DNA from 4 places in the Janthinobacterium sp. GW460-12-1-14-LB5 genome. Region 3 is predicted to be linked to each of the others. Evidence: predicted binding sites of a transcription regulator. Region 3 holds the regulator's gene; each other region holds the start of a gene.
What was found. Region 3 encodes FNR, which switches genes on or off when oxygen is low (the NO sensors DNR and NnrR bind a similar motif). Its sites were predicted from a motif close to TTGATNNNNATCAA; they were not measured.
Positions count from the first base shown of each region.

Region 1: a site for FNR is predicted at 3,028-3,041, ahead of AC07X6_RS09465 (bacteriohemerythrin). Genes of this name have one in related genera too.
Region 2: a site for FNR is predicted at 3,058-3,071, ahead of AC07X6_RS08285 (IPT/TIG domain-containing protein). Genes of this name have one in related genera too.
Region 4: a site for FNR is predicted at 2,107-2,120, ahead of AC07X6_RS00960 (KamA family radical SAM protein). Genes of this name have one in related genera too.

Region 1 covers NZ_JBWKYD010000007.1:190,477-198,188, forward strand. Annotated here, with positions in the region: gene AC07X6_RS09455 (TonB-dependent siderophore receptor) at 1-1,381, opposite strand, end outside; gene AC07X6_RS09460 (hypothetical protein) at 1,708-2,550, shown strand; gene AC07X6_RS09465 (bacteriohemerythrin) at 2,554-2,952, opposite strand; gene AC07X6_RS09470 (hypothetical protein) at 3,253-3,408, opposite strand; gene AC07X6_RS09475 (hypothetical protein) at 3,559-3,744, opposite strand; gene AC07X6_RS09480 (PepSY domain-containing protein) at 3,873-6,410, opposite strand; gene AC07X6_RS09485 (TonB-dependent receptor) at 6,944-7,712, shown strand, end outside.
Region 2 covers NZ_JBWKYD010000006.1:214,299-222,010, forward strand. Annotated here, with positions in the region: gene fmt (methionyl-tRNA formyltransferase) at 1-359, shown strand, start outside; gene AC07X6_RS08285 (IPT/TIG domain-containing protein) at 423-2,888, opposite strand; gene metH (methionine synthase) at 3,542-7,336, shown strand; gene AC07X6_RS08295 (SPW repeat protein) at 7,449-7,712, shown strand, end outside.
Region 3 covers NZ_JBWKYD010000013.1:64,991-72,702, forward strand. Annotated here, with positions in the region: gene ccoN (cytochrome-c oxidase, cbb3-type subunit I) at 1-504, shown strand, start outside; gene ccoO (cytochrome-c oxidase, cbb3-type subunit II) at 520-1,134, shown strand; gene AC07X6_RS15080 (cbb3-type cytochrome oxidase subunit 3) at 1,136-1,339, shown strand; gene ccoP (cytochrome-c oxidase, cbb3-type subunit III) at 1,332-2,252, shown strand; gene ccoG (cytochrome c oxidase accessory protein CcoG) at 2,257-3,639, shown strand; gene AC07X6_RS15095 (FixH family protein) at 3,742-4,266, shown strand; gene fnr (fumarate/nitrate reduction transcriptional regulator Fnr) at 4,270-5,028, opposite strand; gene AC07X6_RS15105 (response regulator) at 5,268-7,712, shown strand, end outside.
Region 4 covers NZ_JBWKYD010000001.1:195,166-202,877, forward strand. Annotated here, with positions in the region: gene AC07X6_RS00950 (methyl-accepting chemotaxis protein) at 1-1,450, opposite strand, end outside; gene AC07X6_RS00955 (cache domain-containing protein) at 1,519-1,977, opposite strand; gene AC07X6_RS00960 (KamA family radical SAM protein) at 2,259-3,623, shown strand; gene AC07X6_RS00965 (MFS transporter) at 3,626-4,975, shown strand; gene AC07X6_RS00970 (fumarylacetoacetate hydrolase family protein) at 4,920-5,768, shown strand; gene AC07X6_RS00975 (carboxymuconolactone decarboxylase family protein) at 5,768-6,334, shown strand; gene AC07X6_RS00980 (S1C family serine protease) at 6,426-7,712, shown strand, end outside.

The sequences.
Region 1 (7,712 bases), on a different contig from region 3:
CATGCAGCGGGTCGGCCAGGCTCAAACGCGTGGCCACATAGCCGCCCGCCAGGCGCGTGACTTTTTCCGTATGCGAGCCATCCGGGTGGAATACGGGGCGGGGGATGTTGCCCGTCCAGCTGCGGTAATCAGGGACCAAAGGTTCATAATCGATTTTCGCCTTGCCGCCGGGGGAACGCTCCTGGCGGTTGTCGCCATTCCAGCCGATGATGGCCGTGTGCTTGCGTCCCAGCAAGGTAAATGGCCCGCTGGCGTAGACGTCGAAATTGTCGCTGTTCCTTTCTCCCGCGCCCCGTGCGCCCGTCCACAGTTTCATGCCTGTGCCGGTGGCGGGATCGGGATGACCTTCGCCCGCATAGGCGACGGTGGTGCGGTTCGTGCTTTCCGTGCGCGCATAACCGAGGTGAAGATTCCAGTTGCCCGGCAGGCGCTGGTCCACCGACGCGAATGCCGTGTGCTGCTTTTGGGCCCAGGTGCTCCATGGCGTCGTCCAGCTGGTGTTGCGCGGCAAGTTCGCCAGGCTGCCGTCCGCATTCCAGTAGGGCACGGCGCCCCAGGTGGCGCCCGTGGGCTTGTTGTCCTGGAAGTCGACGCCCGCCGTCAGCAGGGTGCCGGGACGCAAGTCCGCCTCGACGATGAGCATGCCGACCGTCTTGCGTTCGTGATACATGTCCAGGTAGGAATCGCGTTTTTGCCAGGCCAGGGCCGTGCGCGCACGCACGCTGCCCTCCGCGTTCAGGGGCGTGGACAGGTCGGCCTCGATCCTCTGGTCATCCCAGCGGCCCATGATGAGGCCGGCGCTGGCCTGGAATTCCTTCGCCGGGCGCTTGCGTATCATATTGATGGTGGCCGACGGGTCGCCCGTGCCGCCCATCAGGCCGGTGGCGCCGCGCACGACCTCGATGCGGTCGTACAAAATCGTGTCTTGCAGCGGCGCATTGCCGCCGCGCGCCATGCCGTCGATCTGGAGATTGTTGATGCCGAAGCCGCGCGCATAAAAAGTCGTGCGCTCCGTGTCGTTCTGGCCCACCTGGATGCCCGTCGTCTGCGCCAGCGCCTGGTCCAGGCGCACGGCGCCCAGGTCGTCGAGCAACTGGCGCGTGATGACGCTGACCGATTGCGGCGTTTCCCGCAGGGACAGGTCCATGCGCGTGGCGCTGCGCGTTTCGCCTGCCGTGTACGACTGCGTGCCTTCCGTGGTGGCCATTGACTGGCCCAGCACGGTGACGGCCGGCATGGTCACGTCGGCCGGGGCGGCGTCGGCGGCCAGTGCCGGCAGGGCCACGCCGGCGGCAAGACTGAGCAGACTGATGTGTAATAAATGGGGCAGGGGGCGCAGGGCGGGCAGGCGCGAAGAAGAGAGGACGGTGGTCGATTGCATTATTTTCCTGGAGTATTTTTAGTCGTGTGTGTTCCTATCTCGTCTGGCGAGTGGCGCAGTAGCTGGGGGATGGCGTGACGCTGGCCCGGGATCTGGCTCGGATAGCAGTTCCACCCGCGCATGGCAGTGGAAAGGGCGTGCATGATTCCGTTCACATTATGTGAATAAGAATCATTATCAATATAAGTGGTATTTGCCAAATAATCAAGCGTGCGCACCAAAGGAGTGCAGGCAGCCGAGTACAGGCCGCCCAAGGGCGGCGCATCGTCCGGCCTTCTGCGATAATGCAGGCGCTGACAAAATATTTTCCTCATTGAAAGAAATGCATGCGTACATGGATCGCTTGTGCCGGATGGTTGTGTGTCGTGTCGCTGGGCCAGGCCCAGGAACACGCGCCGCCGCCGGCTGTTCCCGCGCCGCTGCAGAGTGCCAGCGTGCCGCCCGCCGCCGTATCGTCACCGCTTGCGCCAGCCACCGCCGCGGCGCCAGCGGCGAGCGCGGAGGACGCCTTGCCCTCGCAAACGGTGACGATCACGGCCAGCGGCGACGCCAAGGCGCCGCGCGTGCGCTTCACGGCTTACCGTGAAAGTTATCTGACGGCCAGGAAAGTGTGGCAAGTGTCGAGCGGCAGCGTGGTCATGGCCCTGCGCTTGATTCCGGCCAAGCTCAGCGCCACCATCGACGACGTGCGCGTGGCCTTGCAAGGCAATGGCGCGCCCATGCCGATCAAGGTGTCCGACGGCGGCGTGTTTGTCGTGCCGCTCAACGAGGACATCGCCGCGCAGGACGGCTCCTTCCTGGTGAACAAGGGCAGGGGCGAGCTGACGGCGAATATCGTGTTGCAGCCGTCCGTGGCGCGCGATGCCTGGAACGTCACGCGCGTGGGGCAAGTCCTGCACGACGCGCGGCGCGCCGTGCGGGCCATCACGCCATGGTACAAGCGGCCGTTCGCCGACGATGTGCAAGCGCTGGCCTTTTGCGCGGCCGAGCGGGGCAGCGCCTTGCAGTTAATGGATGGCGATCAACTGATCGCTACCTTGCCCATGAGCGAGCCGGCCGTCAACGACATCCGACAGCCCGTGTTTTGCAAGATTTTCGACGGCGAAGACAAGTATCCGGGACATTACCGCGTGGTCTTGCCCGAGCAGGCGACGGTGCTGTTGCTGTAGAGGCTAGTTGGGCTGGCGCTGCACCAGTTCCAGCGCCGCCGCCAGGGCCAGGTCCATCGTGGCCTGGTGAAAGATCAGCCATTGCGGCAACAGCGACAGCGCATGGCGCCCCTGTTCCAGGTCGCCCTCATCGACGGCGGCCCAGGCATGGTGCAAGCCGCTGAGCACGCGCGCATGCTGTTCGCGGTGGTTGGCCAGCGAGGGAAAGGCGATTTGCTCCATCAAATCCTCTTCCTCGCGGAAATCGCGTTCGACGGCCGCAACCAGCTCGCGAAATGCCACACTGAAATGCTGGTCGCTCAATTGCTGCAGCCGCGCCAGCTCCTGAAACAGCGCCTCATGCGCCTCGTCGATGGCGGGAACGCCCAGCGCCATCTCATCCTTCCAATGCGATTTACCCATGCCGATGCTCCAGGTTAAGTCCGTCGCGGTGCGAAGCGGACTGTTCCAGTGTGGGCGCAGCGAAGGGCGAAATCCATGATCTGGATCAAAAGTATGGTGAAGAGGCAAAGAGGAAAACAAGACAAAAACAAATGGATGAAGGGAACAATTCCCCACCCGCAACAAAGCGGTTTTAAACGATGCGCCGTGTTACCGAGCGCCGCTGAAAAACGCCGCTGGCAAGGCGTCTTTGACGCAGACAGTACGCTAGTACGGCAAGTCAAAGCAACGCAGCCAGCGACGTTTTCTCAGCCGCGCGTCTTATTGCCGAGGCCAGTGGGCCCACATGCCTTGCGCATCCACATTCGGCACCTGCAACTGCTGCCCGGCCGACGTCTGCATCGCATCCCTCAGCACGAGGGGCACGAGCAGCAAGGCCGACAAGGCGAGACAGAGCAGCACTTTGAGCGTCAACATGGTCGTCTCCCGGTGTCCTGGCGGCGGCGCGGGGATGCGGCGCCTGCCGGTCACGTTCTATGTACTACCATGCTTGCAGTTTAGTTCATCTGATTGAAACTTCAACTAGTTGCTGTGATGCACTGCACCAGTTGCCGATCGTGACGGCGTTTATTTTGCCTTGCGGCTGCGCCGGGGCTTGCCTGTTGGCGGAAGAAAGGAATCGAACCACACTTGCGTCAACTGCCGCGTATTTTTCGCCGCTTCGCGCTTGACGGCGGCCGTGGCGTGGCCGCGCGCCGTGTTGGCGATGCGGTTGGCGGCGCTCAGGTACATGCTCATCCAGGGGTTTTTCATGGCTAGTCTCGCAGAGAAGGGGGGGCGGCGCGGGTTTGCCGCCATGTCCCCACTCTAGTCCGATGGCTGGCGCCGACCGTGCGCCGGCCCACATAGCCGGGCGCTGCCGGGGGCTAGCCTGATGCAGATCAATACACGTCGCGGCGGTAGCATCCGGCCGCCAGCAGGGCGTCGAGACCGTCCTGGCCCAGCACTTCTTGCAGTACAGCATCGATTCCCGCCGCCATGCCTTGCAGGCTGCCGCACACGTAGACGATGGCGCCTTGCGCCAGCCAGTCGCGCAGTTCGTGGGAGTTGGCGCGCAGGCGGTCCTGCACGTATTCGCGTTTGCCGCCATCGTTGCTATCGCGCGAAAAGACGCGGTCCAGGCGCGCCAGGTGGCCAGCGTCGAGCCAGCCTTGCAACTCTGCGCCGCAGACGCTGTCAAAAGCTTGCTGGCGCTCGCCGAACAGCAGCCAGTTGCGGGCCAGCCCCGCCCGCTGGCGCGCGCGCAGGTGTGCCCGCAGGCCGGCCAGGCCGGAACCGTTGCCGATATAAATGCAGGGCATGTCGACCAGGGCGGGCGCAAAGGCGGGATTGGCTTGCAGGCGCAGGCGGATGGCGGCGCCCACGGGCGCGAAGCGTGTGAGCCAGCCGGAACAGATGCCGTAGCCTTGGTTTTCGCCGCCCGCATGGCGCTCCTGGCGCACCAGCAATTGCAGTTCGCCATCGGAGGGCAGCGAAGCGAGCGAATAGCTGCGCGGCGCGTGATGGGCAATGTCTGCATCGCCATCGCTGCCGTCCGCGTTGCACCCGATGATTTCCGCCAGCGCACCCGCTTCCCAGCTGGCGCCGGCCGGGCCCGTCAAGGTGATTTCATGCAGTTCGCCACCCAGGCTGCCCGGGTTCAGCAGCACGCGGCGCGCCAGGCGCCACTCGGCGTACGACGCTTCTTCCTGCACCCCGATGGCGTCAATGGCGCTGCCGCTGCAGCGGGCCAGCGCCTGCGACCAGGCGGACAGGGCGGCGGGGTCATGCTTGTCGACCTCGATCAGCGGGAAGAGGGAAGTGGCGCCCAGCGCTTGTAATTGTTGCGCCAGCGCATGGCCGAAGCCGCAGAAGGCGCTGTAATGGCGGTCGCCCAGGGCCAGCATGCCGAAGTCCAGGCCGGCCAGCGGCGTGCCCGCCATTTGCTGCAACAGGCGCGCGAAGCGGCGCGTGCCGTCCGGCGCCTCGCCTTCGCCAAAGGTGCTGGCGACGATCAGGGCCCGTTCGTACTGGCGCAATTGCGCGGGATCAAACTGCTCCAGCGACTGCACGTCGACGGCCACGCCAGCCTGCTGCAAGGCGCGCGCGCTTTCCAGGGCCAGGCGCTCGGCCTGACCCGACTGGCTGGCGTAGGCCACCAGGGTGGGCAAGCCCGTGTCCGTCTTGCCCGGTGCGCCAGCACCCAGCAGGGCCCGCTGCGCCTGCACAGCCCGTTTTGCCTTGCGGCGGCCCAGGTACAGCATCCAGCCCGTGACGGCGAACAGGGGCAGGCCCAGGCTGGCGAGCGTCACGATGATGCGGCCCGGCAAACCAAAATACGTGCCCATGTGCAGCGGATAAATGATGTTGACGAGGCGCGGCCCCAGCGCCTGCTGGCTGTACGGCTCGTTTTCCGTGACCATGCCGTCGGCCGGCGCAATGCTCATGCGGCTGCGCGCCCGTTCGTGCGGCGCATCGCTGGCCAGCCACGTGAATTGCACGGTTTCACCGGGGCGCGTGGGCAGGCGCACCGTGGCCAGGGTCCAGCCGGCGGCGTGCTGCTGGAAAGTGCTCCAGGCCAGGCCGATGTCGGCGGCGGGCGATGGCTCCTTCGGCGCGCCTTTTTTGCCCGGTGCTTGCGCCGTGCGGGGCGGCTTGCCGGCCCAGGCGTCGATATTGTCGCGCACCACGTCATAGCTCCAGTAAATGCCCGTCAGGGTCAGCGCCACGTAGACCACCAGGCACCAGGTGCCGGCCACGGCGTGCAGATTCCACAGGAAGGAGCGGCCTTTTAATGCCGGATCGAAGGTCAGCCAGGTGCGCCAGTCCAGCGGACGGCGGGGCCAGCGCAGGTACAGGCCGGACAGTGCCAGGCCCAGCAGGCACAGGGCCAGCGCGCCCGCCACTTGCCGGCCCGGGTCGCGCGGCAGCAGCAGCCAGCGGTGCAGCGATTCCGTCCATTCGAAAAATGCGGCGCCCGCCAGCGCGGGCTGGGTCGCGCCCGTGTACGGGTGCAGATAAACGGACTCGCCGCGCCGCTGACCGTTCTTTGGCGCGAAGAACAGCCGTGGCGCCGCGCCCGCCTGCGCATACACGGTGATCGAGGCGACGCGCTGGCCGTGTTCTGCTGCGGCAATGTTGCTCAGCTGTGCCGGCGTCAGCGGCGCGCGCGTTTCAACGGGCACATGGCGTACGCCGGGGTTCATGACATCCAGTAGTTCATCCTTGAAGGCCAGGGTGGCGCCGCTCAGGCCGATGATCACCAGCACCGTGCCGGCCGTGATGCCGATAAACCAGTGCAATTGAAACCAGACCTGCTTCCAGCTCCAGCGCCAGCGCCGCGCTTGCGGAGAGGCGGCAGGGGCGCGCCGCTGGCGGCTTGCGGACGCGGCGTCGGCATCGGTGCTGGCGCGCAACTGGGGGAGGGAGGACGTGGTCATGGCGGCTTTCGATAGCGCTGCCATGCGGGGCGTCAGGCATGGCAGGGAAGAAGGAAGGCTGACATATTAACGCAAACGAGAATCATTCGCAAATAAGGGCCAGATCCCGAGGCAGGGAGAATAGCCACGGAATTGAAAAATGCTGACATTGATAATTTACATCACAGTGAAATTATGTAAAAATAAAAATCATTCTCATTCGTAACTATGAGCTGATCCTGAATCGTTGAACATGCGCTGCGGATACAGGCGGACCCGCCTGGCAGGCAAGTCCGGCAGCTCCTTGCTTCGTTTTTCCGTGCAAGCCATTGACGATTTCAGCGACCAGTACGCCAGCCAGCATGGCTGGCTGTCTCACCGGCGCAGGACACTTCCTACAGCAATGACAATATCGCGCTCCACCCGGCTTGTCCCGGGCGCCGCGCATGACGGTGCTGTGGCAGTTTTGTAGTACCCAAGCAAGCATGGCCAGCCAGGCGCTACGGCGCATTCGCCAGCTATATTCAGCCCACTTGATAGATTGAAAGAACACGATGACATTGAAACACACCGCAGGCGCCGCCAAGCCAGCCGCTGCCATCCGCAGCCGCAAGCACCAGATCGCCGCCGCGCCGCGCATGCATGGCACGGCCCTGGCCGCCTTCGCCACCCTGGCCATGCCGCTGGCGCTGCACGCGCAAACGGTGGACAAGCCGCAGCAGTTGCAGGAAGTGAAAGTCATCGGCACGGCTGAGCGCCTGATCCAGGCCCCCGTCAAATCGGCGAACGACAAGCTGACGGCGCCGCTGCTGGACACGCCGAAATCCGTGACGGTGATTCCCGCCGAAATCATTTCGCAAACGGGCGCCGTCTCGCTGACGGACGCGCTGCGCACCGTGCCGGGCATCACCATCGGCGCCGGCGAAGGCGGCAACCCCGTGGGCGACAATCTGTTTATCCGCGGCTACAACGCGCAAACGGATACGTATATCGACGGCATCCGCGACACGGGTTCGCAATCGCGTGAAATCTTTGCGCTGGAACAAATCGAAGTCGTCAAGGGCCCGAACTCGGCCTACGGCGGACGCTCGTCCGCGGGCGGCGGCGTCAACCTGATCAGCAAGACGCCGAAAGTCGACAATTTCACCAATGCCACCGTGGGCCTGGGCAGCGCCAAGTACCGCCGCGCCACCCTGGATGCGAACCGCGTCGTCAGCGACGACGTGGCCGTGCGCCTCAACGTGATGGCGCATGACGCCCACGTTGCCGGCCGCGACTACATCAATGGCGACCGCTGGGGCATCGCGCCCTCCGTCACGTTTG
Region 2 (7,712 bases), on a different contig from region 3:
TGCCGCAGCCGGAAGCGGGCGTGACCTACGCGGCAAAAATCGCCAAGGACGAGGCGGCGCTCGATTTCAGCTTGCCGGCGCTGGAACTGGGCCTGAAAATCCGCGCCTTCAATCCGTTTCCCGGCGCCTGCGGCCAGGTCGATGGCGTGACCGTCAAGATCTGGGCCGCCGACGTGCTCGACGCGGACAGCAAGGAAGCGCCGGGCCAGGTGCTGGCGGCCGACGCCCAGCACGGCATCGTCGTCGCTTGCGGCAATGGCTCGCTGCGCCTGACGGAACTGCAAAAACCGGGCGGCAAGCGCCTGCCCGCAGCCGAGTTCATCAAGGGCTTCCCGCTCGAAGGCAAGCGTTTCGTTTAAGAACCTGGCGCCATAAAAAAAGGGCTTGCCGCGGCAAGCCCTTTTTACATCCAGCCCGCTGGCTTAGCGGCGCTGCACCTTCATCAGGCGTGCGCCGACGGACGACGACAGGCTGACCTCGAAACGGCCGCCGGCCGGCAAGGCGCTGACGTCGACGCTGGCTTTGCCACCCGTCAAGTCACTGGCGACCACCGTCTTGCGGCCATCGGCGGCCACGTGCAGCACGGCGGCGTATGGTTCCGCATCGGCATTCCAGGCCAGCGCCAGCTTGCCGCCGCTTTGTGTCGCATCGAACGTGGCATCGTTGGCGGCGGCCCTGCTGCGGCGCGCCGGGCGCTCCAGCTTGGCTAAAGCCTTACCTTTTGACAATACTTGCACGTCGCTGATGTCGCCCGGATTGGCAAAGCTGACGCGGAAATGGCTCATGGCGTTGCCGCCATGGTCAGCCACGGAGACGCCATCAAAAGGCAAGTCGATAGTCTGTCCCGACGCCGTCAGCACGCGCAGGGTATATGCCTGGCCGCTGCCGCTGGCCGCCGCACCGATGCGCGCGGACGAGGCAACGGCCGGGCGCAAGGCCACGCCGGCCGGCGTGATGCGGCCGGAAATGGTCAGGTAGCCATTCTCGGCCACGGACATGCTGGCGGCCAGCACATTGCTGCCCGTGATCTGCGTGCTGCGTTTGTCCAGGAATTGCTGCACCCGCGCATAGCTGTAGTCGGAGAACCAGGCGCCGCTGCAATAGCTCATCACATCCTTCATCGGCGTGCCGCCATACACTGCCTTGCTCAGCTGGCCAATGCTGCCCGCATAGTCGCTGTTATACAGAGGCTGCGGGCCCAGATTGCCATCCGCATACGGGTAGTCGACGGCGGCGCCGGCCGGGCCGCCGCAGGCAACGTGCTGCAGCGAGTGGTTGTGGCCCAGCTCATGCACGAGCGTGGTCAGCCATTCAGGCCATTGGTTACCGAAGGGATCGACCGATGCGATGCTGTTGAACCGCGCATCCAGGCCGATGGCCGACGTGAAGTCGTTGCCGCTGCTGCGCTGGTTGATATAGGCCAGGCCGGCGGCGCGGGTGGCGGACATTCTCGGCACGAAACCATAATAGTAGGCGCCGCTGTCTTCCAGCGCGCGCTTGCTTTCCAGTTTGCCCAGGGCATCGCTCCACCAGCTGTCGGCCGTGCTGCTGCCCGGCATGCTCAGAGCCGCGCGCGTCGTGATGCTGATGTTTTCCGTCGCATACGGATACACGCGCAGCAACGCAGCACGGATCACCTCGGCGTCAGGCAGTTGCGCCACGCCATCATCGGTGCTCAGGGGCACGAGTACCAAACGGATTCTGGCCAGGCTGGCCACCACGGGCGCCGCTTCCTGGCTCACTTGCACGCCGTCATTGCCGACGGCCGTCACGCGCACGCGCACGCCGGGCAAGATCCAGCCAGCAGGCAGGACGGCACTGAAATTGCCGTTGAAACTGTAATCGCTTTTCGCCGTCGGCAAGAGCGCCGGCCCCGTCATCGCGATGCTGCCCAGGTTGCTGCCATTGGCGGCGGTCGCATTCAAGGTCACTGCCGGGCTGGCCAGGCCTGCTTGCGTGGCCAGCACGGACACGCGCACGGCGGCCGGCTTGCTGCGCGTCAAGCGCAAGGCCATATTGCTGGCGTTCAGGTTCATGACCTGCGCAAATTCAATGTTGCCCAGGGTAAAGGTCGACACCGTGCCCGCATTCACGGCGATGCGCGCAGCGGCCGACAGCATCACGTTACCCGTTGCCGAGGCTGGCGCAGACAGCAGCAGCTGGCTGGCACTGGCGCTGACGATGACGGCCGGCGTATTGCCTACCGTCGCCGAGCTTACCTGGTCGAGATTGCTGCCCTGCACCGTCACCGACAAGGTCGCGCCATTGACGGCCGACGTGATCGACGTCACCGCCACGCTGGCCAGGACCGTGTACGGGTCGCTGCTGGCCACATCGTTGTACGGCCCGCGCACCGTCAGCGCGCCTGTCGCTGCGCCCGCAGGCACCACCACGGTCACGCTGCTGGCCGTCTGGCTTTGCGGCGCCGCCGCCGCGCCATTGCCGAACTGTACCGCCGTCACGGCGCCCATGCCGCCGCCCGCGATCGTCACGCTGGAACCGACGCCGCCTGTCAATGGCGCGACACTGCCCACGCTCAAAGGCAGGTACACATTGACGTTATAGCTGGTGGCCGCCGTGCCGCTGGCGCTGACCAGGCTCAAGGCGCCCGTCACGGGCGCGCCCGGCATGGCCAGGGTCACGCTGGTGTCGCTGGCGGCGCTGGTGGCAAGCGTCACGCCGCCCAGCTGGAAGGCCGTCACGCGGCTCAGATTCGTGCCCGTGACCACCAGACTGCCGCCGACGGCAACATTCGCCGCCGAAACGCTCGTCACGGCAGGAATCAGGGCGGGAGTGCCCGAGGTGGTCGCCACCACCGTGTCGCCACCACCACCGCCACCGCCGCCGCAGGCGGACAGGCCCAGCATGACAAACAATGCAACTAGCAAATGGTTTCTCATGGCTGGCAACCATGTTGGTGCAGCGCGGTGCCGGGGAGGACACGGAATAAATGTGACATATTGGTGACTTTTGGTGAGAATTTAATTTCGAAGAACCAATATTATGGGTTAATTCGATTCCTAAAGACAACTATTAATGCTTTTGATTCAATTGGTTTTGATAATAATTAAAATATCTGCTTGGCAAACTTTATTCTGGGCATTATTCCCTTCACTCTGTATTGGCTGAAATCAAAATTACTTTCCTTTGCAGCTATTGCCATTCGATTCATTAAAAAGATGCCGACATGGCGTAAATAATGTGGAAATTTTTCCACAGCCTAGACGCCATATCTTCCCGGCAACTTTGCTGGAAGAATTAACATTTTGAGTAAGATTTTCAGGAATGTCATTTTCAGAAGCAGGCGTGGCGCAAGCCGATGTGTTGCAAGAAGGCCTGCCGTGGGGCGAACGGCCGCTTTTGCTTAAAACCAAAGCAGCCTGATGCCGTATAATTTTAGACCCGGTGAAATCAGGCGATTGCCACCTTCTGCCTGCCCTACCCGGCCGGCAACTCTCCGTCAGCTGATCCTGCTGGCCCGCAACCGCCTCGTAAAGTCTTGTCGCCGCGCCGCCGCCCGTTTGCCTATTGAAAGCATGAAATGAACGATACCGTGATCCCCGCCATGTCCCCGACCGAAGCCACCTTGCGCGCCATCCTGGCGCAGCGGATCATGATCCTCGACGGCGCCATGGGCACGATCATCCAGCAATACAAGCTCGACGAAGAAGCCTACCGTGGCGGCCCCGCCGGCCGCTTCATCGATTTCGCCGCGCCGGCCGACAGCGGGGCGCGCGAACTGTTTGTCAAAGGCAACAATGAGCTGCTGACCCTGACGCAGCCGCATATCATCCAGGAAATCCACGAGCGCTACCTGGCGGCTGGCGCCGACCTGATCGAAACGAATACCTTCGGCGCCACGACGATCGCGCAAGACGATTACCACATGGCCCACCTGGCCTATGAAATGAACGTGCAAGCGGCAAAACTGGCACGCGCCGCCTGCGATAAATATTCCACCCCGGACAAGCCGCGCTTCGTCGCCGGCGCCCTGGGACCGACGCCAAAGACGGCATCGATCTCGCCCGACGTGAACGACCCGGCCGCGCGCAACGTCACCTTCGACCAGCTGGTGGCCGCCTACCTGCAGCAGACGCAGGGCCTGGTGGAAGGCGGCGCCGATGTGCTGCTGGTGGAAACCATTTTCGATACCCTCAACTGCAAGGCGGCCCTGTTCGCCATCGACCTGTACTACGAGCAAAACCCTGGCGTCGTGCGCCTGCCTTTGATGATTTCCGGCACCGTCACGGACGCCTCGGGCCGCATCTTGTCGGGCCAGACCGTGCCCGCCTTCTGGAATTCCGTGCGCCACGCGAAACCGCTGACCATCGGCCTGAACTGCGCGCTGGGCGCCGCCCTGATGCGTCCGTACGCGGAAGAGCTGGCCAAGATCGCCGACACGTTTGTTTGCATCTACCCGAACGCGGGCTTGCCCAACCCCATGAGCGACACGGGCTTCGACGAGTTGCCGGCCGACACGTCTGCCCTGCTGCGCGAATTTGCCGACGCGGGCTTCTTGAACATGGCGGGCGGCTGCTGCGGCACCACGCCCGAGCACATCGCAGCCATCGGCGAGTTGCTGTCGAAAAATACGCCACGCACCGTGCCGGCCCCGTCGCACGACTTGCGCCTGGCGGGCCTGGAACCGTTCGTCGTCAACGACGAGTCGCTGTTCGTCAACGTGGGCGAGCGCACCAACGTCACGGGCTCGAAGGCGTTCGCGCGCATGATTCTCAACGAGCAATACGACGAAGCCTTGTCCGTTGCCCGCCAGCAAGTAGAAAACGGCGCGCAAGTGATCGACATCAACATGGATGAAGCGATGCTCGACTCGCTGGCCGCCATGACGCGCTTCTTGAACCTGATCGCCTCGGAACCCGATATTTCGCGCGTGCCCATCATGGTCGACTCGTCGAAATGGTCGGTCATCGAAGCGGGCCTGAAATGCGTGCAGGGCAAGGCTATCGTCAACTCGATTTCCATGAAGGAAGGCGAGGAAGAATTCCTGCGCCAGGCGAAACTGTGCCGCCGCTATGGCGCGGCCGTGATCGTCATGGCTTTCGATGAAAAAGGGCAAGCCGACACCTTCGAGCGCAAGATCGAGATTTGCGCCCGCGCATACCATTTATTGATCGATGCCCTGGACTTCCCGCCGGAAGACATCATTTTCGATCCGAACATTTTTGCCGTAGCCACCGGCATCGAAGAGCACAACAACTACGCCGTCGACTTCATCAACGCCACGCGCTGGATCAAGGAAAACTTGCCGTACGCGAAGATCTCGGGCGGCGTGTCGAACGTGTCGTTCAGTTTCCGCGGCAACGATCCCGCCCGCGAAGCCATCCATACCGTCTTCCTGTACCACGCCATCAAGGCCGGCATGACCATGGGCATCGTCAACGCCGGCATGGTGGGCGTGTACGACAACCTGGACCCGGAACTGCGCGAGCGCGTGGAAGATGTGGTGCTGAACCGCCGCGAAGACTCGACCGAGCGCATGATCGAATTTGCCGGTACCCTGAAGGCGGGCGGCAAGGCCGAGGCGCAAACCCTGGCGTGGCGCGAAGGGACCGTACAGGAGCGCCTGTCGCACGCGCTGGTGCACGGCATCACGCAATTCATCGTGGAAGACACGGAAGAAGCACGCCAGGAACTGCTGCACAATGGCGGGCGCCCCATCCACGTGATCGAGGGCCCGCTGATGGCCGGCATGGACGTGGTCGGCGACCTGTTTGGCCAAGGCAAGATGTTCCTGCCGCAAGTGGTGAAGTCGGCGCGCGTGATGAAGCAGGCCGTGGCCCATCTGATTCCGTTCATCGAGGAAGAAAAGCTGCTGGAAGAAAAACGCACGGGCATCGTGGCCAAGCCGAAAGGCAAGATCATCATGGCGACCGTGAAAGGCGACGTGCATGACATTGGCAAGAATATCGTCACCGTCGTTCTGCAATGCAACAACTTCGAAGTGGTGAACATGGGCGTGATGGTGCCGTGCTCGGAAATCCTCGCCCGCGCCAAGGTGGAAAACGCCGACATCATCGGTCTGTCGGGCCTGATCACGCCGTCGCTGGAAGAAATGGCGTATGTCGCCAAGGAAATGCAGCGCGACGAACATTTCCGCATGCTCAAGATCCCCCTGCTGATCGGCGGCGCCACCACCAGCCGCGCCCACACGGCCGTGAAAATCGCGCACAACTATGAAGGTCCCGTCATCTACGTGCCGGACGCGTCGCGTTCCGTGTCCGTGGCGCAATCGCTGCTGACGCCGGAACAGCGCGACAAGTACGTGGAAGACATCGAACTCGACTATGCACGTATCCGCGAGCAGCACGCCAACAAGAAGGCCCTGCCCATATTGCCGCTGGCGCAGGCGCGCGCCAACAAGATGGTCGTGCCCTTCGATGGCGCCTGCAAGCCCGTGAAACCGAAGTTCATCGGCCGCCGCGTGTTTAAAAATGTCGACCTGGCCACCCTGGCCAACTATATCGACTGGGGCCCGTTCTTCCAGACCTGGGACCTGGCGGGCCCCTTCCCCGCCATCCTGACGGATGAAGTGGTGGGCGACGCGGCCACCAAGGTGTACGCGGAAGGCCAGGCCTTGCTGAAAAAACTCATCGACGGACGCTGGCTGACGGCCAATGGCGTCGTCTCCCTGCTGCCGGCGAACAGCGTCAATGACGACGATATCGAGGTGTACACGGACGATACGCGCAGTAGCGTGGCGTTCACGTATTACGGCATGCGCCAGCAGGGCGTAAAACCCGTGGTCGATGGCGTGCAGCGGCCGAACCAGTGCCTGGCCGATTTCATTGCCCCGAAGGAATCTGGCGTGAAGGATTACATCGGCATGTTTGCCGTGACGTCCGGCCTGGGCATCGAAAAGTATGAAAAGCGCTTCGAAGACGCGCACGACGATTACTCGTCCATCATGCTGAAATCGCTGGCGGACCGCCTGGCCGAGGCGTTTGCCGAATACCTGCACGAGCGCGTGCGCAAGGATTTGTGGGGCTACGTGCCCGATGAGCACTTGAGCAACGACGACATGATCGCCGAGAAATATGTCGGCATCCGTCCCGCGCCCGGCTACCCGGCCTGCCCCGAGCATACGGTCAAGAAAGAGATGTTCGAGGTCATGCAGGCCGAGGAAATCGGCATGCAGCTGACGGAATCGTATGCCATGTTCCCCGGCGCGGCCGTCTCCGGCTTCTATTTCGCCCATCCGGAGTCGAAATACTTCGTCGTCGGCAAGATCGGCATGGACCAGGTGGAAGACATGGCCAAGCGCCGCGGCGCCAAGGTCGAGGATGTGGAACGCTGGCTGGCGCCCAACCTGTCATGATAAGCACAAGGCGCGCGGAACTTATCGCGCGCCGCAGCGCACTAACGCAGTATGCCGGTCGGCATGCTGCATGCCCGCTCCGGCCCGTTCCCTAACTGGCTAAGGAGGTAATATGGCAACCAATTTCAAACTGAAACGCTGGCAAGATCAAGTGATCCTGCTGCTGGGCCTGTGGCTGGTCGTCTCGCCCTGGGCGTTTTCCTATCCCGAAGGCTCGCCGCAGATGATCAACGCCCTGGTCTCGGGCCTGGTAATCGCCGTGCTGGCTGCCTTCGACCTGTACAAGACCTATTTCTGGGCCGTCGTCGTCAACCTGCTGGTAGGTGTCTGGGTCGCCGCCTCGCCATGGGTCCTGCGGCTGGCCGATCAGCGCGTC
Region 3 (7,712 bases):
ATCGTTTCGCTGTCGTTCTACGGCATCGCCACCTTCGAAGGTCCGATGATGTCGATCAAAACCATCAACTCGCTGTCGCACTACACCGACTGGACCGTTGCCCACGTGCATGCGGGCGCCCTGGGCTGGGTGGGCTTCATCACCATGGGTTCGATCTATTATCTGCTGCCACGCCTGGCGGGCCGCACGCAGATGCACAGCACGCGCCTGGTCGACGTGCACTTCTGGGTGGCCACCATCGGCATCGTGCTGTACATCGCCGCAATGTGGATCGCCGGCGTGATGCAGGGCCTGATGTGGCGCGCGGTCAATCCGGACGGCACCCTGACCTACACCTTTGTCGAGAGCGTGAAAGCAACGTATCCGTACTACGTGGTGCGCGTGGCCGGTGGCCTGCTGTACCTGTCGGGTATGTGCATCATGGGCTACAACACCTGGATGACCTTGCGCGGCAGCAAACTCCCCGTCGCCCGCATTCCAGAACTGAACGCGGCGCACGCCTGATAGGAGCATAAGCAAATGAAATTTTCACATGCATGGATTGAGAGAAACCCCTGGCTGCTGATCGCCCTGGTCACGGTGGTGATCAGCATCGGCGGCGCCGTCGAGATCGTTCCCCTGTTCTTCCAGAAGAGCACGACGGAGCCGGTCGCCGGCCTGAAGCCGTACTCGCCGCTGCGCCTGGCGGGCCGCGACATCTACGTGCGCGAAGGCTGCTACAACTGCCACTCGCAGATGGTGCGTCCGCTGCGCGCGGAAACGGAACGCTATGGCCACTATTCGGTCGCCGGCGAGTTCGTGTATGACCGTCCGTTCCAGTGGGGTTCCAAGCGCACGGGGCCCGATCTGGCCCGCGTGGGCGCCCGCTACAGCGATGAATGGCACCGCACGCACTTGAACAACCCGCGCGACGTGGTGCCCGAGTCGAACATGCCGTCCTACCCCTGGCTGGCGAAGACCAAGCTGGTGCCTGACGACATCATGCCGAAGATGCGCGCCCTGAAACGCCTGGGCCAGCCGTACAGCGATGAAGAGATCGCCGCCGGCCCCGCGCAGCTGCAGGACAAGACGGAAGAAGACGCCCTGGTCGCCTATCTGCAGGGCCTCGGTACATTAATCAAAACAAGGAATTAGCATGGCAATCGAAAACCTGTTTGACAGCGCCAGCAGCGTCATGACGGTGGTTTCCTTTACGACGTTCGTGGGCATCCTGTGGTGGACTTTCAGCCGCAGCAATGGCGACTTCGACGCGGCGGCGCGCCTGCCGTTCGCCGACGACGCGCTCGACTATCCGGCCGAGGCCGAGATGAACCTGGCGAAGGAGCATAACCATGGCTGACTTTACCAATGGCTTCTGGAATATCTACGTCATCGTGCTGTCCCTGCTGGGCATCATCGGCTGCGGCGTGCTGCTGTACTCGCAGTCGAAAGTGAAAGTGGCCGCCGGCGCCCCCGCCGACGGCACCACGGGCCACGTGTGGGACGAGGACTTGAAGGAACTCAATACGCCGATGCCGCGTTGGTGGATGTGGTTGTTCTACATCACCATCGTCTTCGCGCTGGCCTACCTGTTTCTGTATCCGGGCCTGGGCAACTACGCCGGCAGCCTGGGCTGGAAATCCACGGGCCAGTACGAGGAAGAGCTGAAAAAGGCGGAAGCCGACTACGGTCCCCTGTTCAACAAGTACCTGAGCCAGGACTTGAAGACGGTGGCCGCCGATCCGCAGGCGCAAGCCATCGGCCAGCGCCTGTTCCTGACCTACTGCGCGCAATGCCACGGTTCGGATGCGCGCGGCAACAAGGGCTTCCCCAACCTGACGGACAAGGACTGGCTGTATGGCGGCGATCCCGACATCATCAAGACCACCATCATGCACGGCCGTAATGGGCAAATGCCGCCGATGGGCGCCGCGCTCGGTTCCGAAAAGGATGTCGAGAACGTGGCCCATTACGTGCTGAGCCTGTCCGGTTCCACCTCGGACCCCGTCAAATCCGTGCTGGGCAAAGCCAAGTTCGGCGCCTGCATGGCCTGTCACGGCGCCGATGCGAAGGGCAACCAGATGCTCGGTTCGCCTAACCTGACGGACAAGATCTGGCTGTACGGCGGCAGCGCCGATACCATCATGGAAACCGTGCGCAAGGGTCGCTCCAACACCATGCCGGCCTTCAGCGATTTCCTCGGCGAATCCAAGGTACACGTGCTGTCGGCGTATGTCTGGAGCCTGTCGAATCCCCAGACGCCCGTGAAATGATGTAATGGAACCTCAAGTCATCAAGATGTATGCGGCCCGCGAGCAAATCTACCCTCGCGAGGCCAAAGGACGCTACGCTACCTGGCGATGGGTATGCGTATGGCTTACCCAGCTCGCGTTCTACGGCTTGCCGTGGTTGACCTGGAATGGCAGGCAAGCCCTGCTGTTCGATTTGACCACGCGCAAGTTCTACATTTTCGGCGTCGTGCTGTGGCCCCAGGATTTCATCTATCTGGCGGCCCTGCTGATCATCTGTGCGTATTTGTTGTTCCTCGTCACGGCCATTGCCGGGCGGGTGTGGTGCGGGTTCTCTTGCCCGCAAACGGTATACACGGAAATCTTCCTGTGGGTCGAACGCCGCATCGAGGGCACGCGCAGCGCGCGCATGGCCCTCGACAAGCAGGGCCCCTCCGTGCGCAAGGCGTTCAAGAAGACGGCCAAGCACCTGGTATGGGGCGCCATCGCCCTGTGGACGGGCTTTACCTTTGTCGGCTACTTCACGCCGATCAAGGAACTGGCGCACGCGGTGACCACGCTCAATTTCGGTCCCTGGGAGTGGTTCTGGGTCTTGTTCTACAGCCTGGCAACCTACGGCAACGCGGGCTGGCTGCGCGAGCAGGTGTGCAAATACATGTGCCCCTACGCGCGCTTCCAGAGCGCCATGTTCGACCAGGACACCCTGATCATCACCTACGATGCCAAGCGCGGCGAACCACGCGGCGCCATGAGCAAGAAGGCCGGCAACAACGACAAGCTGGGCGATTGCATCGACTGCACCCTGTGCGTGCAGGTGTGTCCGACCGGCATCGATATCCGCAACGGCCTGCAGTATGAATGCATCGGCTGCGCCGCCTGCGTCGATGCCTGCAATACCGTGATGGACAAGGTCGACCGGCCGCGGGGACTGGTACGCTACAGTACCGACCATGCGATGGAAAACAACTTCAATTCGAAGCAGATACGCCAGCGCGCCATGCGCCCGCGCGTCTTGATCTACACTTCCATCCTGGCCCTGATCATCATCGCCGTGTGTACTTCGCTGGCGCTGCGCACGCCGCTGAAGATGGACGTGATCCGCGACCGCGGTTCGATGGGACGCGAAGTGGAAGACGGCATGATCGAAAACGTCTACCGCCTGCAGATCATGAACACCTCGGAGCAAAGCCAGCATTTCAAAATCAGCGCATCCGGCTTGCCGGGCCTGACCTTGCTGACGCGCGAAGAAGTGACCTTGCAGCCGACGGAAACGCTGGGCTGGCCGATCCGCCTGCGCGTGCCGCACGGCATCGGCGAGAAAGGCTCGAACAAGATTGCGATCGAATTGCAATCGCTGGACGACCCGTCGCTGCATGTGCGTGAAAGCGCGGTATTCATCGTGCCACGTTAACAAGGAAAGGCGGACGGGGACCGGGTGCCCTCGCCGCCGCCACGAAGTTGCAGGAAGGCCGGTCCCCGCATGGGGACTGGCCGTTTAAACAGGAGAAATAGCATGTCCGACAGTCTGAAACTGCAACCTCCCGTTGCCCCGTGGTACAAGCACCGCTGGCCATGGCTGCTGATGATCGGTCCCGGCCTGTCCGTGGTCGTCGGCAGTTTCATGGGCTATATTGCGTTTACGCAACCCGATGCGCTGGTGGTGGGCGATTATTACAAGCAGGGCAAGGCCATCAACCAGGATTTGAAGCGCGACACGATCGCCAGCGACCTGGCGATGGATACCAGCCTGGCGTATGACGTCGCTGCAGCGCGCCTCAGCGGTTCCGTGCACAGCTTCGGCAAGGCGTACCAGGGTCCGCTGCAGCTGCACCTGGCGCATGCGACGTTGCCGGAAAAGGATATCAAGCTGCTGGTGCAGCCCGATGCGGCCGGCAATTTTTCCGTGACGCTGCCGATGCTCGAGCGCAGCCGCTGGCAGGTGCTGGTGGAAAACGACAAGCGCGAGTGGCGCCTGTCCGGCATCTGGACCTGGCCGTTGCAGCGCAGCATCGCGCTGCACGCCGATGAAGAGCTGTAAGCCTTATTTGCAGACGTCGGTGCCGGCCGTAATAGCTTTTAACTTGGCCGGCTGCAAGATCTCGATCTCACGGTTGGAGACGCGCAGCCAGCCTTCCTTCTTGAATTTCGACAATAAGCGGCTGACGCTCTCGATGGTCAGGCCCAGGTAGTTGCCGATTTCCTCGCGCGACATGCGCAGCTGGAATTTGCTGCTCGAATAGCCGCGCGCCTCGTAGCGCGACGCCAGGTTGACGATGAAAGCGGCAAAACGCTGCGTCGCCTGCATATTGCCCAGCAACAGCATCACGCTTTGCTCGCGCGTGATTTCCTGGCTCATCATGCGGTGGAAATGACGCAGCAGGGTCGGCATGTTGCCCAGCAATTGTTCCAGGCTGGAAAACGGGATTTCACACACTTCACTATCTTCCAGGGCCACCGCATTACAGTGGTGGCGGTCGGCGCTGATGGCGTCCATGCCCAGCAGTTCACCCGCCATCTGGAAACCCGTCACCTGCTCTTCGCCGCCGGGATTGATCTGGTACGTCTTGAAGTGGCCCAGACGGATCGCGTACAGGTTCTGGAACGAGTCGCCGATGCGGAACAGCGAGGCGCCGCGCACGATCTTGCGGCGGCGGCCGATGATCTGGTCCAGTCTGTCCATGTCGCCCACATCGAGGCCCATCGGCAGGCACAATTGATGCATGCTGCAAGTCGAGCATCGCGCACGCAACGCCTCCACGTTCACGGTGGGCAAGGTTGGAGTGAGTAGCGCTTCAGTCATGTCGGTACCTTTTAGAAAATGCAACAACAAGTTTACTGCATACAGGGTTGCCGTGTGCCAATTTCACCGCAATTTCGCTGAATAAACGACGTTCCGACTTTAATTATATGGCAACATCGTCAAAAGGCCGTACGGGGCGGGCAATTTGCGCGGTGGCGCTTGCCAAGCTGGGGCATTGATAGGAAAATTCCTGACAGCATTATCTGCCGCCTGTGCCGCCCGGTACTGAAAAGGAAATCATGAAGCCTCTCGGCATCAAAGCAAAAGTCGCGCTGGCCACCAGCCTGACCTCGATCGCCATGATCGCGCTGGTCACGATGATCCAGGTGCAGCACATGCGCGACGATTTCACCCGAGTACTGCTGAGCCAGCAGTCGTCCCTGATCACCCGCACCGCCGCCGAACTCGACGACAAGCTGGCCATGCTGCTGCAGATCGTCACCCTGACGGCCAGGCAGCAGCCGCCGGAACTGATCGCCCAGCCCGCCCAGTTGCGCCAATACTATTCGCGCCGCTCGATGCTGGTGCTGTTCGACGACGTGCTGGTGCTCGACGCGCATGGCGCCGTCGTGGCCGACATGCCGGAAGTGGCGGGGCGCGCCGGCATCAATGTTGCCGAGCGCGAATACTTCCAGACCGTCCTGCGCACGCGCCAGCCCATGATCACGGAACCGATGCTGGGCAAATCGAGCGGCATGCCCATCGTGCAGATGGTAGCGCCCGTGCTGGCCGCCGATGGCCAGGTGGCCGGCGTGGTGATCGGCGTATTGCGCCTGTACAAGGACAACCTGCTGGGCCGTTTGCGCTCGGAAAAGATCGGCAAGAGCGGCTATTACTTCATCCTCACGCGCGGCGCCGTGCCGCGCTACGTGCTGCACCCGGACACCAGCCGTTTGCTGCAGCCGCGCCTGCCGAACGCCAACCTGACGACGACCCAGCTGCTGAAGGACGATGGCGAAGGCAGCATGGTCAGCACCAACAGCCGCGGCATTACGGCCGTCAACAGCTTCAAGCGCCTGAAATCGGTGAACTGGCTGCTGGCCGCCTCGCTGCCCATCGACGACGCCTTCGAACCGTTCGATGGCGTGCTGTACCGGCTGGTGCTGTGGAGCATCCTCGCCTCGCTGCTGGCCGCGGCAGTGCTGGGCTGGGTTACCGTGCGCCTGCTGTCGCCCCTGGTGCGCCTGCGCGATACCCTGCAGGCGCTGCGCACCAGCGGCAGCCGCTTCACCCCCGTACCCGTGCAGCAGCGCGACGAGATCGGCCAGCTGACGGAAGCCTTCAACGGCCTGATGAGCGAACGCGACCGGCTGCAGCAGGAGCTCGAAGCGCGCGCGGCGGAGCTGGAGCAGGAGCGCGACCGGGCCGAGGCGGCCAACCGCGCGAAGAGCGATTTCGTGGCCAACATGAGCCATGAAATCCGCACGCCCCTCAATGCCGTGCTGGGCATGGTGTATCTGCTGGGAAATACCAAGCTCGATACGGAACAGCGCAAGTATCTGACCATGGTGCGCGTGGCGGGCCAGTCGCTGCTGGGCATCCTCAACGACGTGCTCGATTATTCGAAGATCGAGGCGCGCCGCATGGAATTGTCGCCCGTCGAATTCGACCTCGACGAAGTCATGAACACGCTGGCCACGACGATGACGATGAATGCGGGCGAAAAGGAGCTGGAACTGGCCATTGCCGTCGAGCCCGACGTGCCGCGGCGCCTCGTGGGCGACGCCCAGCGGCTGCAGCAGATCCTCGTCAACCTGGCCGGCAACGCCATCAAGTTCACGGAGCAAGGCGAAGTGGTGGTGGCCGTCAGTCTGGCCGAGAAGGACAACGGCCGCGCCTGGCTGCGCTTTGAAGTGCGCGACACGGGCATCGGCATGACGGAACTGCAGCAACAGCAGCTGTTCGCCGCGTTTTCGCAGGGCGACCAGAGCATCACGCGGCGCTTCGGCGGCACGGGCCTGGGCCTGGCCATCAGCAAGCAGCTGATCCACATGATGGGCGGCGACATCGCCGTCGCCAGCAGCGAAGGCAAGGGCAGCCGCTTCTGGTTCAGCGTGCCGTTCGACATGCTGGCGCAGCCGGCCGAAACGCGGCGCACGCCCACCCTGGGCCAGCTGCGCCTGCTGGTGGCCGACGACAACCGCACCACGCGCGAGCTGATCGTCAAGCTGATCGAGGCATGGGGCTGGCTGGCCGACGAAGTGGATTCCGGCTTTGCCGCCATCGAGCTGTACCGCGAGCGCCTGGCGCAGCAGCAACCGTACGACGTGGTGCTGGCCGACTGGCACATGCCCGTGATGGACGGCCTGGCCACGGCCAAGGCCATCCGCCAGGCGGCGGCCGGCCAGCGCCAGCCCATCGTGGTGATGGTCAACGCCTTCGCCCGCAACCACCTGGAGGAAATCTCCAGCGCGGCCGAGGCCGACGTGGTGCTGATGAAGCCGATTACGGGCTCGAGCCTGTTCGATGCCCTGCACCAGGCGCTGATTGCCAAGCACGACGGCGGCGAGCAGCGCATCCTGCACCAGCCGCTGGGCACGGAACTGGCCGGCGTGCATTTCCTGCTGGTGGAAGACAATCATCTGAACCAGGCCGTGGCGCGCGGCATCCTCGAACACATGGGCGCCACCCTCGACGTGGTGGGCGACGGCTTGCAGGCGGTGGAACGGCTGCGCACGGAGGCG
Region 4 (7,712 bases), on a different contig from region 3:
CGTTTTGCTGCGTGACGTCATCCATTTGCGCCACCGCCTGGTTCACTTCCGTGATGCCGGACGCCTGCTCGGCGCTGGCCTCTTTCACGCGCTGGATGATCTCGTTGACCTGCTGCACCGAGGCGACGATGGCGCCCATGCTGTCGCCCGCCAGCTGCACGGCCACGCTGCCGCCGTCGATGGTGGTGACGGACGTGGCGATCAGTGTCTTGATCTCTTTGGCCGCCTGCGCCGAGCGCTGCGCCAGGGTGCGCACTTCCGACGCCACCACGGCAAAGCCGCGGCCCTGCTCGCCCGCGCGCGCCGCTTCCACCGCCGCATTCAGCGCGAGGATATTGGTCTGGAAGGAAATTCCGTCGATCACGCCGATAATATCCACGATCTGGCGCGAATTGGCGCGAATTGTCGCCATCGTCGTCACGGCTTGCTGCATCGACTCTCCCCCTTGCACGGCCAGGGTGGACGCTTGCCCCGCCAGCTCGCAGGCCAGCTGGGCGTTGTCGGCGTTGTCATTGACGGCTTGCGTCAGCGTTTCCATGGCGCTCGACGTTTCTTCCAGCGAACTGGCTTGCATTTCCGTGCGCGCCGACAAGTCCAGATTACCGGTGGCAATTTCGCGCGAGGCCGTGTCGATCGATTGCACGGCGCCCATGATGGTGCGCAAGGTCTGGTTCAGGTGAGCGATGGTCTGGTCCAGCACGCGCGAGGTGGCGGCGATTTCGTCATTGCCCTGCTTGGGGGCGCCGGCCATCAGCTTGCCTGCCGCCAGGTCTTGCACGGCGTCGGCAATGCCGCGGATTTCCACCAGCATGGCGCGCCGCACCAGCATGGTCACCACGATGGAGACGAGAATGGACAGCAGCACCGTCAGCAGCAAGCTCCAGCCCAGGCGGCGAAACTCGGCGCTGGCCGTCGCATGGGCCTGGCTGCTGAGCGTCGTTTCCAGCGCCGACAGCTGCGCCAGCTGCGTATTGAACTGGCCGAATTGCGTTTCCGCCTTGAGCATGGAATTGGTGGCGATCGACTGGTCCATCTGCGCCATTTCCATGGTTTCCAGCACGGCCTTGCGGTAGCCGGCCAGGGCCGCGATGGCCGCATCGACCAGGCTGCGCTCGGCGCCCGTGGCCGTGGCGCGCAAGGTGGCCAGCTGGGTGCCGATGGCCGCGTGACGCGCCTTGATCTGCTGCTCCAGCGTATCGAGGCGGGCCTTGGCGAAGCTGCCATTCGTCCACGACAGCAACTGGTACATATTGCCATGCACATGCTTGGCCTCCCCTAGTACGTCGGCGGCAGCTTTCAAATGCGCGATGCGCACCCGCACCATGTTTTCCAGCGAGGCATTTTGCCGCACCATGCCATACCAGGCGCCGCTCGAGCTGAGTATCAGCAGCAGCAAGACCAGGGCGGGCGCCAGCAATAATTTTGGTCCGATGCGTAATTGATTGAGCATGCTTGACTCCTGGCTATGGCTGTTTCAGGCACTGGCGGCGCACAGCGTTCGTGTACGCCGCCGTTGCCTTATTTTTTGTAGATACCCGCTTCCAGCACCACATCGTTGACGCGCAGGATGTACGTGGTCTTCGGCTCGATCTTGCCGGTGGTGGGATTCTTGTACTGATAATCGACCCAGCCCTTGCCCTGTTTTTGCGCCAGCTCAATGATTTCACGGCGATATTTCTTGCCATTCGCATCGGGCACATCCGTCAAATCCTTGCCCACGATGGAAGGATTGATGGGGTGGGCCAGCACGATGCCCGTCTTGATGTCGCGCATGTCCACATACAGCGAGCCTTGGACGAAGTCCGGGTCTTTCGCCGTGATTTTCTTCATCATTTCTTCCTTGCCATGCGCCTTCATGAAGGCGGCGCCCCGTTCGGCCATGGCGATGGCGTCTTTTTCCGTTGGTTCGACCGCGGCACTGACGCTGCCGCCGGCAAATGCCAGGCACAGCAGGCTACCCGTGAATAAGCGTTTCATGAAAGCTCCTTGTGGTATCGAGGGATGTGTTGCCAAGTCGTAATTTACGTCGCCGTCGGCGGCATCAAATTGCGGTGGAACAAACTAAGGTGTTGCTTGTAGGCAGCGTGCAACGGATCGACGGGCTTGTTGATATGTAGCAATTAGGTTCCATGCAGCAAGAATTATGATGACTTTCACAGCATGCCGCGCTGGGTTGGCATGGGGGTATAAAGGGTGAAATTGGCTGATATACGGCTGATTTCATGGAAGTTGTCGCTATTTATGGCAAGGAGCCGACCGTGTCCGCATTCACTACCGAGCCGTTTTCACCCAAGTTCAAGCCGTACACGCGGCAAACCATTCAACAGGCGCGGCAGTGGGAATGGCTGCCGGAAGAGCAGCGTGAAGCCGTGCAAGTGGTTTCGCACGTCTTGCCATTTCGCACCAATGAATATGTGCTCGATCAGCTGATCGACTGGAACAACATCCCTGACGATCCTATCTACCGTCTCGTCTTTCCCCACCGCGACATGCTGCCGCCGGAGCAATATGCGCATTTGCGCGACCTGGTGCTGGTGCAGCGGGACAAGGCTGCCATTGACGCCTATGTACACGGTATTCGCCTGGGCATGAATCCCCATCCGGCCGGGCAGATGACGCATAACGTGCCCAGGGTCAATGATGCGCCCGTGCGCGGCTTGCAGCATAAATATGCGCAAACGGTGCTGTTTTTCCCCAGCGCGGGCCAGACTTGCCACGCGTATTGCACCTTTTGCTTCCGCTGGCCCCAGTTCGTCGGCATGGATGACATGAAATTCGATGCGCGCGAATCGCATGAGCTGGCCGCCTACCTGAAACTGCATCCGGAAGTGACGGACGTGCTGATCACGGGCGGCGACCCGATGATCATGAACACGCGGCAACTGGCGGCCTACCTGGAACCGCTGCTGGCGCCGGGCCTGGAACATATCCAGAACATTCGCATCGGCACCAAGGCGGTGGCGTATTGGCCGCAGCGCTTCGTCTCGGACCGCGATGCGGATGACTTGATGCGCCTGTTCGAGCGCATCGTCAAGGCGGGCAAGAACCTGGCCGTGATGGGCCATTACAGCCACGCCGTCGAGTTGCGCCAGGACATCGCACAGCAAGCCGTGAAACGTATCGTTTCCACGGGCGCCACCCTGCGCACGCAGGGGCCGCTGATTCGCCACATCAATGAAGATCCGGCATGCTGGGCCGAGCTGTGGCAGACGGGCACGCGCCTGGGAGCCATTCCGTATTACATGTTTGTCGAACGCGACACGGGGCCGCGCGGCTATTTCGAGTTGCCGCTGGCGAAGGCGTACGAAGTCTTCCAGGCCGCCTACCAGATGGTGTCCGGCCTGTCGCGCACGGTGCGTGGGCCATCCATGAGCGCGTTTCCCGGCAAGATTGTCATCGATGGCATCGTCAGCATCAATGGCGAGAAACTGTTTGCCCTGCAATTTTTGCAGGCGCGCAACCCGGACTGGGTACGCCGGCCGTTTTATGCGAAGTTCGACGCGGAAGCGACGTGGATGGACGATTTGAAGCCGGCCTTTGGCCACGAGAAGTTTTTCTTTGAAACGGATGAACCTCTACCGCACATGCCGCACAAAATCATCCGCCTGGCGCAGGCTGCCTGAGCATGCCTGCCGCCGGTGCGCCTGCCCGCTCCGGCGTGGCCGTGTTCTGCCTGGTATTTCTGCCGTTTGCGCTCGGGCATTACCTGTCGTGCCTGCTGCGCGGCGTGAATGCCGTGCTGACGGCGGAGTTGCTGGGCGCCATCGCCCTGACGCCAGCGCAGCTGGGCCTGCTGACCAGCGCCTTTTTTCTCGCCTTTGCGCTGGTGCAATTGCCGGTTGGCATGGCCCTCGACCGTTACGGCCCCCGCACGGTGCAACTGTGGCTGCTGGCGCTGGCGGCCCTGGGCGTGTGGCTGTTCAGCCGGGGCCACAGCTTTGCCGAGCTGATGTGGGCTCGCGCCATCATGGGCGCCGGGCTGGGCGGCTGTTTCATGGCCGCCGTGAAAGCGATTTCGTGCGCCATCGCGCCGGCGCGCCTGCCTTCCGTGCATGGCTATCTGATCGCCGTGGGCGGCCTGGGCGCGGCCACGGCCACCATGCCCGTCAAGCTGGCCCTGCATTACACGGACTGGCGCGGCGTGTTCCTGGGGCTGGCGCTGGCGGCGCTGGCCATCGGCCTGCTGATCCGCCTGCTGTCGCCGGCAATGCCCGCCGCTGCCGCAGGCATGAACCAGGCGAGCAAGGTCAGCGTCTGGAGCGTGTACCGCGATCCCGGCTTTCGCCGTACCATCGCGCTGATCCTGCTGCCGCACACGGTGTTTTTTGGCGTGCAGGGCTTGTGGGTGGGGCGCTGGCTGGCCGACGTGGGCGGCTTGTCCGATGACAGCGTGGCGTATTTGTTGTACCTGGGCATGGCGGCCGTCATCTTCGGCGCCATCGGCATGGGCATGCTGACGGAATGGGCGGGCCGGCGTGGCATTGCACCCATGCAAGTTGCGGCCGCCGGCATCGTCCTGTTTGTCGCCGTGCAAGTGGCGATGGCGTGCAATGTAGTGCCCGGCCTGCCTTTGCTGTCCGTGCTGTTTACCTTGCTGGGCACGGTAACGGGCCTCGAATACGCGATCGTCGCGCAAAGCATGCCGGCCAGCTTGACGGGCAGGGCGGCCACCTGTTTGAATTTGCTCATTTTTACGGGCGCCTTCCTGGTGCAGGCGGGCTTTGGCCTGATCCTCGGCTGCTGGCCCCTGAACAGCCTGCAGCAGTATCCGCCGCAGGCGTACCAGGTGGCGTTTGGCGTGCTGGCTGCCTTGCAACTGCCGGGACTTGCGATGTTTTTCATCAACCGCTACAGGCGTGCCGGGCCATCCGGTAAAATGGCAGCCTGCACAGCGGCAATGATCAACTCCAAGGAAGACTATGAAACTCGTTCGTTATGGACGTCCAGGCAAGGAAAAACCGGGCCTGATCGATGAAGAAGGCAAACTGCGCGACCTGTCCGGCGTGATCCAGGATATTGACGGCGCGCAACTGTCCGACAAGGCCCTGCGCAAGCTGGCCAAGATCGACGAAAAGACGCTGCCCCTGGTGCGCGGCAATCCGCGCTTCGGCGTGCCGCTGGCGAAAGTCGGCAAGTTCATCGGCATCGGCCTGAACTACGCGGATCACGCGGCCGAGTCCGGCATGCCAATCCCGGCCGAACCCATCGTCTTCATGAAAGCAATCACTTGCCTGAACGGCCCGGACGACAATGTCGTGCTGCCGAAAGGTTCGAAAAAGACGGACTGGGAAGTCGAGCTGGGCGTCGTCATTGGCACGCGCGCACAGTACGTGAGCGAAGCAGACGCCTTGAAGCACGTGGCCGGCTATTGCGTCGTCAACGACATTTCCGAGCGCTCGTTCCAGCTGGAGCGGGGCGGCCAGTGGGATAAGGGTAAAGGCTGCGACACCTTCGGCCCCGTCGGCCCGTGGCTGGTGACGCGCGATGAAGTCATCGACGAGCAGGACCTGGACCTGTACCTGGAAGTCAACGGCAAGCGCATGCAGACGGGCAATACGCAAACCATGATTTTTACTGTCGCGCAGATCGTCAGCTACCTGTCGCAATTCATGACCCTGGAACCGGGCGACGTCATCGCCACGGGCACGCCGCCGGGCGTGGGCCAGGGCCGCAAGCCGCAGCGTTTCCTCAAAAAAGGCGATAGCATGCGCCTGGGTATCGCCGGCCTGGGCGAACAGCAGCAGGACGTCGTTGCCTGGACTGCCTGATGGCCGGTAGCGCTATCGACCGTTTGCCCGCGTTGCCTTTGGCGCAGCTGGACCCGCAGCAGCGCGCGGCCGCGCAAGCCATCATCGACGGTCCGCGCGGGGCGCTGTATGGCCCCTTCGTGCCGCTGATCCGCAGCCCCGAGCTGATGGAAACGGCGCAGCGCATGGGCGAATATTTGCGCTACCGCAGCGCCATCGGCACGCGCCTGTCGGAATTGGCGATCCTGGTGACGGCGCGCCAGTGGGATCAGCAAGTCGAGTGGGCCATCCACGCGCCGCTGGCAGTGCAGAACGGCATCGCGCAAGCGGCCGTGGACGCCATCGCGGCGCGGCGTGTGCCGCTTGCCCTGAAGGAAGATGAGCAAGCCGTGCATGACTTTTGTATCGAGTTGCAGCAAAACAAGCGCGTCAGCGACGTCACGTATGCACGGGCGCTGGCCCTGTTCGGCGAGCATGGCGTGGTCGACTTGATGGGCATCAATGGCTACTATACTTTCCTGGCCATGGTGATGAATGGGGCGCAGACGGCGGTGCCCGCCTTGGGCGTCACGCCTTTGCCCGATTAGAAGAGTTCTTCGGGCAAAGATGGACAAAGTGTAATGAAGTTGAAATTATTCAATATATAATTTTACTTCCCTTCTATTGCCCACTAGCTCAATGAAAACTCGTCCGTGCATCACCCTGATGGGCCGCGCCTTCCTGGCGCTGGCCCTTTCTTTTTGCCCCTTGATGACGGTGCGGGCGCTGGCCGCCGAGCCCGCCGCTACGGCTAACCCCAGCGCTTCGGCGCTGGAAAATTCCGTCGTCAAGGTGTTTTCCACCCTGCGCGGGCCGGACCCCTATAAACCCTGGAGCAAGGCCGCGCCGCAAGAGGTGACGGGCTCCGGCGTCGTCATCGAGGGCCGCCGCATCCTCACCAATGCGCACGTGGTCGGCTATGCCAGCCAGGTGCAGATCCAGGCGAATGGCGCGGGCGACAAGATACCGGCGACCGTGCTGGCCATTTCGCGCGGCATGGACCTGGCCTTGCTGAAAATCGACGATGACAGTTTTTTCGCCAGCCATAAAGCCGTGCCGCGCGCCAACGTCTTGCCCGACGTGCGCGATGCCGTGCTGGCGTATGGCTATCCGACGGGCGGCACCTCGCTGTCGATCACCAAGGGCATCGTGTCGCGCATCGAATTCGTGCGCTACAACTTTCCCGTCTCCGGCTTGCGCATCCAGATCGATGCGGCCATCAACCCCGGCAACAGCGGCGGCCCCGTGATTGCGGGCGACAAGATGATCGGCCTGGCCTTTGCGGGCATGCTCAATGCGCAAAACATCGGCTACATTATTCCCAACGAGGAAATCGAGCTGTTCCTGCGCGACCAGGAAAGTGGCGCGCCCAAGGGCAAGCCGGCCATGCGCGACGTGACGCAAACGCTGGAAAATCCCGCGCTGCGCACGTATCTGAAGCTGGCCAAGGGTGTCGAGGGCGCCGTCGTGATGACGCCGGCCAGCAAGGATGCCGCCTATCCGCTCAAGGAGTGGGATGTCATCACGCATATCGGTGAATTTCCTATCGACAACCAGGGCATGGTCAAGCTGAATGCCAACAGCCGCGTGCGCTTCCAGTACCGCGTGCAGCAGCTGGCGAAAGACGGGCAATTGCCGTTGACGGTGGTGCGCCAGGGCGCGCCCCTGAAAATCAAGGTGCCCGTCTCGGCGGCGCACCCGATGCTCATTAGCGGTCTGCAGGGCAACTATCCGTCCTATTTCATCTTCGGCCCGATGGTGTTTTCGCGCGCCACCACGGAATTCATGGCCGCGCCGAATGGCAACCCGGCAATGTTGGGCGGCATGGCGTTTGCCGGCAATCCACTGGCCACGCGGCGCGGCGATGCGCCCGACAGCGAGCGCGAAGAGCTGGTGGTGATCGCCGCGCCGTTCTTCCCGCACAAG